Regions from separate parts of the Mycobacterium marseillense genome, predicted to be linked through region 2. Evidence: predicted binding sites of a transcription regulator. Region 2 holds the regulator's gene; each other region holds the start of a gene.
What was found. The regulator LexA, encoded in region 2, represses DNA repair genes until DNA is damaged. The targets are predictions, from matches to a motif close to CGAACANNTGTTCG.
Positions count from the first base shown of each region.

Region 1 (3,272 bases), 130 kb from region 2:
ATGACGAGCTGCAGCTGTTCGCGCACCCGCGGCTGGCCGATGAACTCCCGCAGCGAGCGCGGCCGCAGGCTGACGTCGATATCGCCCTCGCCGGGCGCCAGCGCGCCCGAGACGTCGCGGTCGGACCAGTCGTCGTCGGTGGAGGTCATCGGGACTTACCCAGCAGTGACAGGGCGGCGCGCAGCGCACCGGAGGTGGTCGCGTCCTGCTCGGCGGCCAGTACCTTGTCGGTGGCTTCCTCGGCCTGCTTGACGGCGAACCCAAGGCCGACCAGGGCCTCCACCACCGGGCCGCGGACCGCGTGGCCGTTGACGGCCGTGCCCGCGGGGGCCGCCCCGGCACCGGCCACGCCCACCTTGTCCCGCAGCTCCAGAACCATCCGTTCGGCGCTGCGTTTGCCGATCCCGGGCACCCGGGTCAGCGCGGTGACGTCGCTGTCGTGCAGCGCCTGCCGCAGCGCGCCGGCGTCGTGCACGGCCAGGGTCGCCATCGCCAGCCGCGGCCCCACCCCTGACACCGACAGCAGGGTCAAAAACAGGTCGCGGGTGTCGGTGTCGGTGAAGCCGTACAGCGTCATCGAATCCTCGCGGACGATCATCGCGGTGATCAGCCGCGCCTCGGTCCCGGTCCGCAGCGTCGACAGCGTCGACGGCGTCGCGTTCACCCGGTAGCCGACGCCGGCGGCCTCGATCACCACGTGATCGAGCGCCACCTCGAGCACCTCGCCGCGCACCGCGGCGATCATCGGGCGGCTTTCAGCTTGGCCTGATACTTCTGCCGCTGCTCGGCGGCCAGCGCTTCGGCGGCCGCCATCCGGGCGATCATCGGCGCCCGCCAGCAATGACAGATTGCCAGCGCGAGAGCGTCGGCCGCGTCCGCCGGCGTCGGTTTGGCTTGCAGCGCAAGGATTCTGGTGACCATCGCGGTGACCTGGGCCTTGTTGGCCGTGCCGTTGCCGGTGACCGCGGCCTTGACCTCGCTGGGGGTGTGGAAGTGCACGTCGATGCCGCGCTTGGCCGCCGCCAGCGCGACCACGCCGCCGGCCTGGGCGGTGCCCATCACCGTCGACACGTTCAGCTGGGAGAACACGCGCTCGACGGCCACGACGTCGGGCTTATGCGTGGCCAGCCAATGCTCGACGGCGTCGCTGATCTGCAGCAGCCGCTCGGCGAGCGGCGCGTCCGACGGCGTGCGCACCACGTCGACGTCGAGCGCGACGACGGTGCGCCCCCGCCCGCTCTCGACCACCGACAGCCCGCACCGGGTCAGGCCGGGGTCGACGCCCATCACCCGCATTACCCGCTCCCACCTAGTAATAGAACAGCTGTTCGATACCCTAGCGGCCGGCACCGACGCGTCCCGGGTGCGACACGCGGCGGCTACCCCGATTCCGGGCCGATTCCCGGGCCGCGAGGTTAGCGCCGAACCCACGAAAAAGCTGTTAGCTTTAGCCCACGTTCGCTCAAGCAGTGTGGCAACGGGAGGCTTCGCGTGGGTTCTCTGCTGGTCATTCTCGCCATCGTGCTGTTCATCGCGTCCATCGTGGTGCTCGTCATCGCTTTGCGGCGCCCCAAGCAACCGGCCGAGCGCGGCCGTCCGGATCCGCTCGCGTCGGACGCGATGCCGCAGTTCGGCCCGCGCCAACTCGGCCCCGGCGCCATCGTCAGCTACGGCGGCACCGACTACATCGTGCGCGGATCGGTCACCTTCCGCGAGGGGCCGTTCGTCTGGTGGGAACATCTGCTCGAGGGCGGCGACCAGCCGATCTGGTTCAGCGTCGAGGACGACGACGGGCGGCTGGAACTGGCGATGTGGGTCACTCGCAAGGATGTGCCGCTGCGGCCCGGCGACCCCTACGTCGTCGACGGCCTGATGTTTCACGAATCCGAACGCGGCCGCGCCTCGTACACGACCGAAGGCACCACCGGGCTGCCGGCCGGCGGTGAGATGGAATTCGTCGACTGCACCAATGAGGACGAGACGGTCCTGCTCTCCTTCGAGCGCTGGGCAGCGGACATGCCCTGGGAGGTGTCGACGGGCAAGTCCGTGTCACCCGGCGAACTCACCGTGTACGCGGCGCCCCCGCCCAGCCCCGCCTAGCGCGCACGAGGTCAGGCCGGTGCCTCTTCATCAGCTCGCCGTGAGCCCGGCGGACGTATCCGGGGAGCGGCTGGGGCTCGCGCTCAACGCGCCGGTCCCCGCGCCGCTGGCCACCTGCCGCCTGGATCATCCCGGCGGCGCGGGGGCGCTGCTGCTCGGGGTGCTCGGCGCGTCGCACGTCGTTGCGGTCGAGCACGCCGCGGGGCGGTTCTCCGAGGAAATCTCTTGCACGGCACGCAATCTCGGGGCCGAACTGCCCGAGCGCACCGACGTGCCCGGCTACCGCCTGCGATCGCGCACCGACGCCCGCGGCGAGGCGGACTTCCGCCGCCTCGCGCACGACCTGCGCGGCCGCTGCGCCCGACGGGCCGGCTGGCTCGGCGGCACCTTCCCGGGCGACGACGCCGCGCTGACCGTGCTGGCCGCCGAGCCCGACGGCGCCGGATGGCGTTGGCAGACCTGGCATCTGTACCCGGGGCATCCGGCCGGCTCCGGCGGGACCGTGGTTCACACGGCGAGCCGGTGGCAACCGTGAGCCGGACCCGCCTGTTCGTGCTCGCCGGCTTGCTGGCAGCGGGCGCCGTGGTGTGTCTGCTGATCGGAATCATCTTGCTGCAGAAGAACATCGCGTCATACGTCGCGGGCCACTATCACGAGTACGCGCACGACGTGAACGGCACGCGCTACCAGTGCACCGGATCCCCACGGCAGACGGCCGACACGCTCGTCGCGTATGCGCGACCCGAGGCGCGCGCCGACAACGGCAACACCGAATACCTGCGTTATGCCAACAACATCGTGATCGTCGGGCCCGACGGCACCTACCCGTGCAGCATCCGCGTCGAGTCGCTGAGCGCCGGCTACAGCCACGGCGCGTTCATCTTCCTCGGTCCCGGATTCACGCCCGGCTCCCCGTCGGGTGGTTCCGGGGGCAGCCCCGGCGGCCCGGGCGGAACCAAGTGATGGCACCACAAAAGGAGACAACCATGTACCTCGCCGTCGACATCGGAACCGTCGACCTCAATCCCGTCCTGAAAGGCGCGGTCGCGACGATCCTGTACTTCGTCGTGGGCATGGCCGTCCTGCTCGTCGGGTTCTACGTGGTCGACGTGCTGACCCCGGGAAAGCTGCGCCAGCTGGTGTTCATCGACCGCCGCCCCAACGCCGTCATC
Region 1 is NZ_AP022584.1:1,914,217-1,917,488, forward strand. Features, by position in the region: gene ruvB (Holliday junction branch migration DNA helicase RuvB) at 1-149, opposite strand, end outside; gene ruvA (Holliday junction branch migration protein RuvA) at 146-745, opposite strand; gene ruvC (crossover junction endodeoxyribonuclease RuvC) at 742-1,296, opposite strand; gene G6N26_RS08235 (DUF4178 domain-containing protein) at 1,492-2,100, shown strand; gene G6N26_RS08240 (DUF2617 family protein) at 2,120-2,635, shown strand; gene G6N26_RS08245 (DUF4247 domain-containing protein) at 2,632-3,063, shown strand; gene G6N26_RS08250 (DUF350 domain-containing protein) at 3,087-3,272, shown strand, end outside.
Region 1: the regulator LexA is predicted to act here: its motif matches at 1,318-1,331, upstream of ruvC (crossover junction endodeoxyribonuclease RuvC).

Region 2 (3,272 bases):
TCAACATGGCCTGGCGGGCGGCCGGGGGACCCAACGGACCCCTGGGCGCCAAACAGGGCGGGCAGACCGCACTCGGCGGTGACGGCATCGTCCAGACCTACGCCGGCGGCAAGGTGTTCTTCACCCCGGCCACCGGCGCGAACGCGCTCGAGACCGACATCCTGGCCAAATACGAGTCGCTCGGCGGGCCCGTCGGCAGCGGCCTCGGCTTCCCCGTCACCAACGAGACCGACGGCGGAATCGGTCCGTCCAGCCGGATCTGCACCTTCTCGGCCGCCGACAAGCCGGTGATCTTCCGCACCGCCGAGCACGGCGCGTTCGTCGTGCGCGGGGCGATGAAGGCCGCCTGGGACAAACTTCGCGGCCCGACAGGCAAGCTGGGGGCGCCGGTCGGCGATCAGGCCGTGGACGGCGACGTGATCTCGCAGCAGTTCACCGGCGGCAAGATTTCGTGGAACCGGGCGAAGAACACGTTCACCACGGATCCGTCCAACCTGGCGCCGCTGTTGAGCGGCCTGCAGGTGTCGGGGCAGAACCAGCCGAGCAATTCGGCCACGCCCTCGCACGCCAACAAGTTCGGTTGGCACTCGTGGTGGTGGTTGGCCGTCCTTCCGGTCCTGGTGCTGCTGGTGGTGTTGGCGTGGGTGCTGTTCGGATGGCGCCGGCGCCGCGCGGAGCGCGACGATGCGGCCGGCTACGCGCCCGAGCGCGGCTATGACGCGGCCGACGCGCCGTGGGGACCGGAGGACCCCGACCTCGCGACCGAGCATTTCGCGCTCGGCGGGCCGCAAGAACCCGAGCAACAGACGGACGCCGCGTCCACCGCGCGGGTCAGCTGGCAGCGTCAGGTTCCGGCGGAGAGCGAATACGGCGTCGAAGAGGAAGATCCCGACGCGATCGACACCGACTCCATCCCCGTGGTCTCGGAGGAGATGCTGTCGGAGGCCGACTATTCCGATGCCGGAGCCGATTACACGGACTACACCGACGCCGTTCCCGAGGTCGCCGAGGCCGAGACCGCGGATGACGCCGCCTACGTCGACGCCGATTACGTGGATGCCGATTATGTGGACGCCGACTACGTGGAGGAGGAGTACGGCGCCGAGGACGAGTATCCCGACGTCGCCGTCCCGCACACGCCGCCGGACGCCGATGCCGTGACGGGTGCCCTGGAAACGGCGGCACCCGAGGACGAGTATCCGGACGTCGCCGTGCCGGATGCGGACATCGAACCCGAACCCGCAGATGTCGCCGCGGGGCCCGACGTGTCCGGGGCCGCCGAGACCGGGGCCGCCGAGACCGGCGCCGTCGCGGCCGGGGCCTTCGTCGCCGGGGCCGCGCAGCGATCCGGCGGACGGCACGCCGCCGCGGATGAGGAAGACGGCTCGGACAACGGGCTGGCGGGCCCGGAGGGGCGCCCGACCATTCATCTGCCGCTCGACGACCCGTACCAGCCGCCCGATGGCTACCCGATCAAGGCGAGCGCCCGGTACGGCCTGTACTACACGCCGGGCAGCGACCTGTACCAGGACACGCTTCCCGAGATTTGGTTGGCCAGCGAAGAGGTCGCTTTGGCCAATGGATTCACCAGGGCCGACTAGCGGTTCGCGCGCGGGTCGTCAGACCTTGCGGATCACCGTCACGACCTTGCCCAGCACGGTCGCGTCGTTGCCCGGAATGGGGTCGAACGCCGGGTTGTGCGGCATCAGCCACACCTGACCGCCGGCGCGTTTGAACGTCTTGACCGTGGCCTCGCCATCGAGCATCGCCGCGACGATGTCACCGTTGTCGGCGACGTTCTGCTGGCGCACCACCACCCAGTCGCCGTCACAGATCGCGGCCTCCACCATCGAGTCGCCCACCACTTTGAGCAGGAACAGCGTGCCTTCGCCGACCAGCTCACGCGGCAGCGGGAACACATCTTCGACGGCTTCTTCGGCCAGGATCGGTCCACCGGCCGCGATTCGTCCGAGAACCGGGACGAACGTGGGTTCCGGCAACGCATCCGACCCGGCCACCTCGGTGGCAGGCGCGGCCACGTCGTCGTCGGCGCCGCGGACGTCGACCGCCCGGGGGCGGTTGGGGTCGCGGCGCAAATACCCCTTGCGTTCCAGGGTGCGCAGCTGGTGCGCGACCGAGGACGTCGACGTCAGCCCGACGGCGTCGCCGATCTCCCGGATGCTCGGGGGATAGCCGCGGCTGGTCACCGAGGCGCGAATGACGTTCAAGATGGTGCGCTGCCGTTCGGTCAGCGCGGAATCCACGGAGTGCAGCCGGCCGTCCGCCGCGGCCGGGCCAGCGTCGTTCGGGGAAATGTCGTTGCTGTCGCCCATGCCACTGAATGTAGCCGCACCGACGACAAGAATCAAACATGTGTTCGACTAGCGTGTCGCCCGGGCGCCGCCCGTCGGAAAAGGTCGGAAAAGCGCCGCCATCGGCCGAATCACAAATGTGTAACTCTTGCCGCGACCGGGTATTTGGGCCTTGTGACAGTGGTAGAGGCCGACGGAGTTGTCGGTGGTGTGATCTAGCGTTTTGCTCGTGCGACACGCTTCGCTCAAATGTTCGGGTTTCGAACACACAAGCGATTAGAGTCGAACACACGAGCGAGAGCTAGTTGACCGGAGGAACGCAGATGACAGTCATCCACACGCTTGCGCCGCGTACCAGCAGTCTTCGGCGCCCGATCAACGGACCGGTTCAGGGCGTTCGGTACGGCAGGGACGGTGCGACCCGTTCCCGCAGGCCCGCCCCGTCGCGGCCGGCGGGCGCGGCGACACGCTACTACGGCACCGGGGTCGCGATGTCTGTCGCTCCGCACCGCAGGCGCGTCGTCACCTGGGCGACCACGGTTGGGCTGGCGTTGGCCGCCGGGGCGATCACCTTGTGGCTGGGTCTCGTCGCGAACGTCGGGCAGGCCCTCAACGGCGACGCGACAAACGCGGCCGCGCCCGTTCCGAACCGGCTCGCCGTCGTGCGGGTCGACGCGGGGGAGTCGCTGCAGGATGTCGCTCACCGCGTGGCGCCCGACGCGCCGGCCACCGAGGTGGCTGACCGCATCCGTGAGCTCAACGACCTGAACTCGCCGACACTGGTCGCCGGCCAAACGCTGATCGCTCCGATCGGCTGACAGCGGTTGTGCCCCAACGGCTCCGGCTCGTGAGGTGTCCGGCCGGCGTGGTCCCGGCCCGGGGACGGCGGCTCCGTTAGCCGTGCAGGTCAGCGCACAGGTACGCTCAAAGTTCTGCGTTACCTGGTTGTCGGCACGGTGA
Region 2 is NZ_AP022584.1:2,049,165-2,052,436, reverse strand. Features, by position in the region: gene G6N26_RS09070 (sunset domain-containing protein) at 1-1,601, shown strand, start outside; gene lexA (transcriptional repressor LexA) at 1,620-2,333, opposite strand; gene G6N26_RS09060 (LysM peptidoglycan-binding domain-containing protein) at 2,636-3,130, shown strand.

Region 3 (3,272 bases), 680 kb from region 2:
TCCACCAGATCGGTCGGGACGGGCTCGGCGCTGAACTGGCGCACCGATCGCCGCAGCAGCTGCGCCTCGCGGCGGCCCAGGTCGATCGCCTCGGCGGTGCCGAGCCAGAACAGGTCTTCGGGGCCGGGCCGCAACAACCGCCGGGCCGTCGAACCGTCGTCGGTCACGGACAGGCCGCGCACCACCGCCACCGGCATCGCGGTCAATTTGCCCTTCACCAGATCGGCGGCCGCGGCGATCTCGTCGGCGATCGCGACCTCGGTGACCAGCAACTCGTTGCCGTGCTGGTCGACGGCGCCCGAATAGCCATGCAGCACAGCCAGACCCGCGGCGCCCACCGCCGCGTCGGTCTGGCCGTTGCGCCAGGCGCGGCCCATCGTGTCGGTGATGACCACGGCGACCTCGACGCCGAGCCGCTCGCGCAGCGCGGCGCGCAGGGTGGCCGCGCTGCCGTCCGGGTCGACGGGCAGCAGCGCCAGCTCGTCGCGCCCGACGTTGGAGCCGTCCACGCCCGCGGCGGCCTGCACCAGCCCGATCCGGCTCTCGGTGATCAGGGTCTTGCCCTTGCGGGCCAGCACCCGAACGGCTTCGTCGTCGACCAGCTTGCGCCGCAGTCGATCGCGCTCCTCGGGGTCGCGGGGCGCCGGCACCAGCCGGCCCTCGCATTTGGACACCACCTTGCTGGTGACCACCACGACGTCGCCGTCACGCAGCCAGGGTGCCGCCGCGGCGACGGCCGCGCCCAGGTCGTCGCCGGGCCGGAATTCGGGCAGCCCGGCGACGGGCAGGATCTCGATCGCGGCGGCGGTGCCGTGCTCGCCCGGAGCGGAGGTCATGGCGCCAATCCCGCGAGCTCCAGGCCGGCGCGGACCATCTCGGCGGTCGCCTTGGGGTCGGTCATCACCAGCGGCACCGAGCGCACCGCGACCCCCTCGATGTCCGCGTCGTCGCCGTCGCTGACCAGCCAGCAGTCCAGGATGCCGGTGCCCCGGCGCGCGCCGTAGTGGCGGCCGACGGCCTCGGCGGTGGACTCGACACCGATCACGGAAAGGCAGGCATCGGCCATGCCGCGCAACGGCTTTCCACCGATGATCGGCGAGTAGCCGACGACCGGGGCCTTCGCCGCCCGCAGGGCGCCGCGGACGCCGGGCACGGCCAGGATGGCGCCGACGCTCACGACCGGGTTCGACGGGGCCAGCAGGATGACGTCGGCGTCGGCGATGGCCGCTGTGGCTTCAGTTGTGGCGGCTGCCTTTTCGGCGCCGACGAAGGCGAAGCTGTGGGTGGGCACCTGGGCGCGGTAGCGCACCCACCACTCCTGGAAGTGGATGGCCCGCCGGCTGCCGTCGTCGGGATCGGTTATCACCACGTGCGTCTCGCAGCGGTCGTCGGTGACGGGGAGCAGCCGCGCGCCCGGCTGCCATCGGTCGCACAGCGCCGCGGTGATCTGAGACAGCGGGTAGCCGGCGTTGAGCATTTGAGTGCGCACCAGATGGGTGCCCAGGTCGCGGTCGCCGAGTCCGAACCAGTCCGGCTGCACGCCATAGCGCGCCAATTCCTCTTTGGCGTGCCAGGTTTCGTCGCGGTGACCCCACCCTCGCTCCGGGTCGACACCTCCACCTAAGGTGTACATGCAGGTGTCCAAATCGGGGCAGACTCGCAGTCCGTGGATCCAGGCGTCATCGCCAATGTTGACGATCGCCGTCAGCTCGTGACTGCCGGCCTCGGCGTCTGGGCGCCCTTGCGTGTGAAATTGACCCAGCCCGAACAACTGTTGAATCCCCAGCAGGAACCGGGCGCCGCCAACCCCACCGACCAGGACGGTGACCTTCACTTGAGCCTCACACAGCACGACAGTACTGCCCGGCGAGCGTGCGGGGACGGGCCCATCGGGCCTGCCTCAAAGTTGGGACTCCCCACCACTTGTGGGGAAGTTGGGGGCTATGTGATCAACACGCCGACGGCCCAAAACAACAGAAACGCCGAAATTCGATCACGAGATGGTATGGAAATGCGCCGAAGTGCTTGACCCGGCAGATCAACCCGTGTCTAATCACATCAGTGTCATTTCCCGGTTGGCCGGCCGACTCCGGTGTCGCAGACCGAGATTCGATCACTTGTTCGAATTGTCTGTACATCAGAACAGTGGGAAATCAATCACTCTTTCTCAATCAAGCTGAGGAGGCGGACGACCGTATGTCATACGACACTTTTCGAGGCGCAATGGCGAGCACGCCGCACAACCCAATCGACTTGCCGCCGGCCCAACCCGCCCGGCCTCATTTGACCGTGGTTCCCGATGCGCCAGTCGCATTCGAGCCCGAGCCGTTGCCGGCGCCCGTCGCCGATCAATGGCAGGACCGGGCGCTGTGCGCCCAGACCGACCCGGAAGCCTTCTTCCCGGAAAAGGGTGGCTCCACCCGCGAGGCCAAGAAGATCTGCCTGGGCTGCGAGGTGCGCCACGAGTGCCTCGAGTACGCCCTCGAGCATGACGAGCGCTTCGGGATCTGGGGCGGTCTCTCCGAACGCGAGCGCCGCCGCCTCAAGCGCGGCATAATCTGAGAGGCGCTTCGCGCAACGTCAGCTATTCGTCGTCGATCGTCGGATCGATGACCGACGGCTCAACGTCGAGATAGATGGCGACCTGGGCCACCAGGATTTCGTGCAGCAAGTCGCCGAGCTCGACGGTGTCCTTCGCCCGTCGCTCAATTGGCTTGCGGAACAGGACAATTCGCGCCCGCGTGGAGTTGCCGCGGATGTCGACGCCAGCCGGGATCAGCCGGGCCAGGGGGATCGGCCCGTCCGCGATCACCTCGGCCGGCCACTGCACACTGTCGGGATCCTTGGCCGCGATCCGGGGAATCTCATCGACCGCCACGTCGAGGTCGGCCAGCCGGTCCTGCCAGCTCCGCTCGATGGGTTCGTAGGCCTCCAGCACCGCCATGTCGAACCGCTCGGCGCGGCTGCGCCACCCCGGCACGCTGGGGGGCAGCAGCGGGCCGCGCATCTCGCGACCCCTGCGGAAGAATCGATGGGTGGCCGGTCGGCGCGGAGCCGATCCGTCCGAAAACCGATCTCTTCGCGGGGAACTGCGCGAATCGCCCACGCGCCGATGGTAACGGTTACACATCGGCGGCCGTCCGGTTGCGCGTGTCCGGCGCTTCGGCGGCGTTTGCGCACGATAGCCTTTCGAGCGTGAACGTTCCCCGTCGCTGTTGCCGGCCCGGGTGCCCGCACTACGCCGTGGCGACCCTAACGTTCGTCTATTCGGA
Region 3 is NZ_AP022584.1:2,724,933-2,728,204, reverse strand. Features, by position in the region: gene G6N26_RS12340 (coenzyme F420-0:L-glutamate ligase) at 1-836, opposite strand, end outside; gene cofD (2-phospho-L-lactate transferase) at 833-1,834, opposite strand; gene G6N26_RS12330 (WhiB family transcriptional regulator) at 2,224-2,562, shown strand; gene G6N26_RS12325 (metallopeptidase family protein) at 2,585-3,007, opposite strand; gene G6N26_RS12320 (DUF3499 domain-containing protein) at 3,196-3,272, shown strand, end outside.
Region 3: the regulator LexA is predicted to act here: its motif matches at 2,111-2,124, upstream of cofD (2-phospho-L-lactate transferase).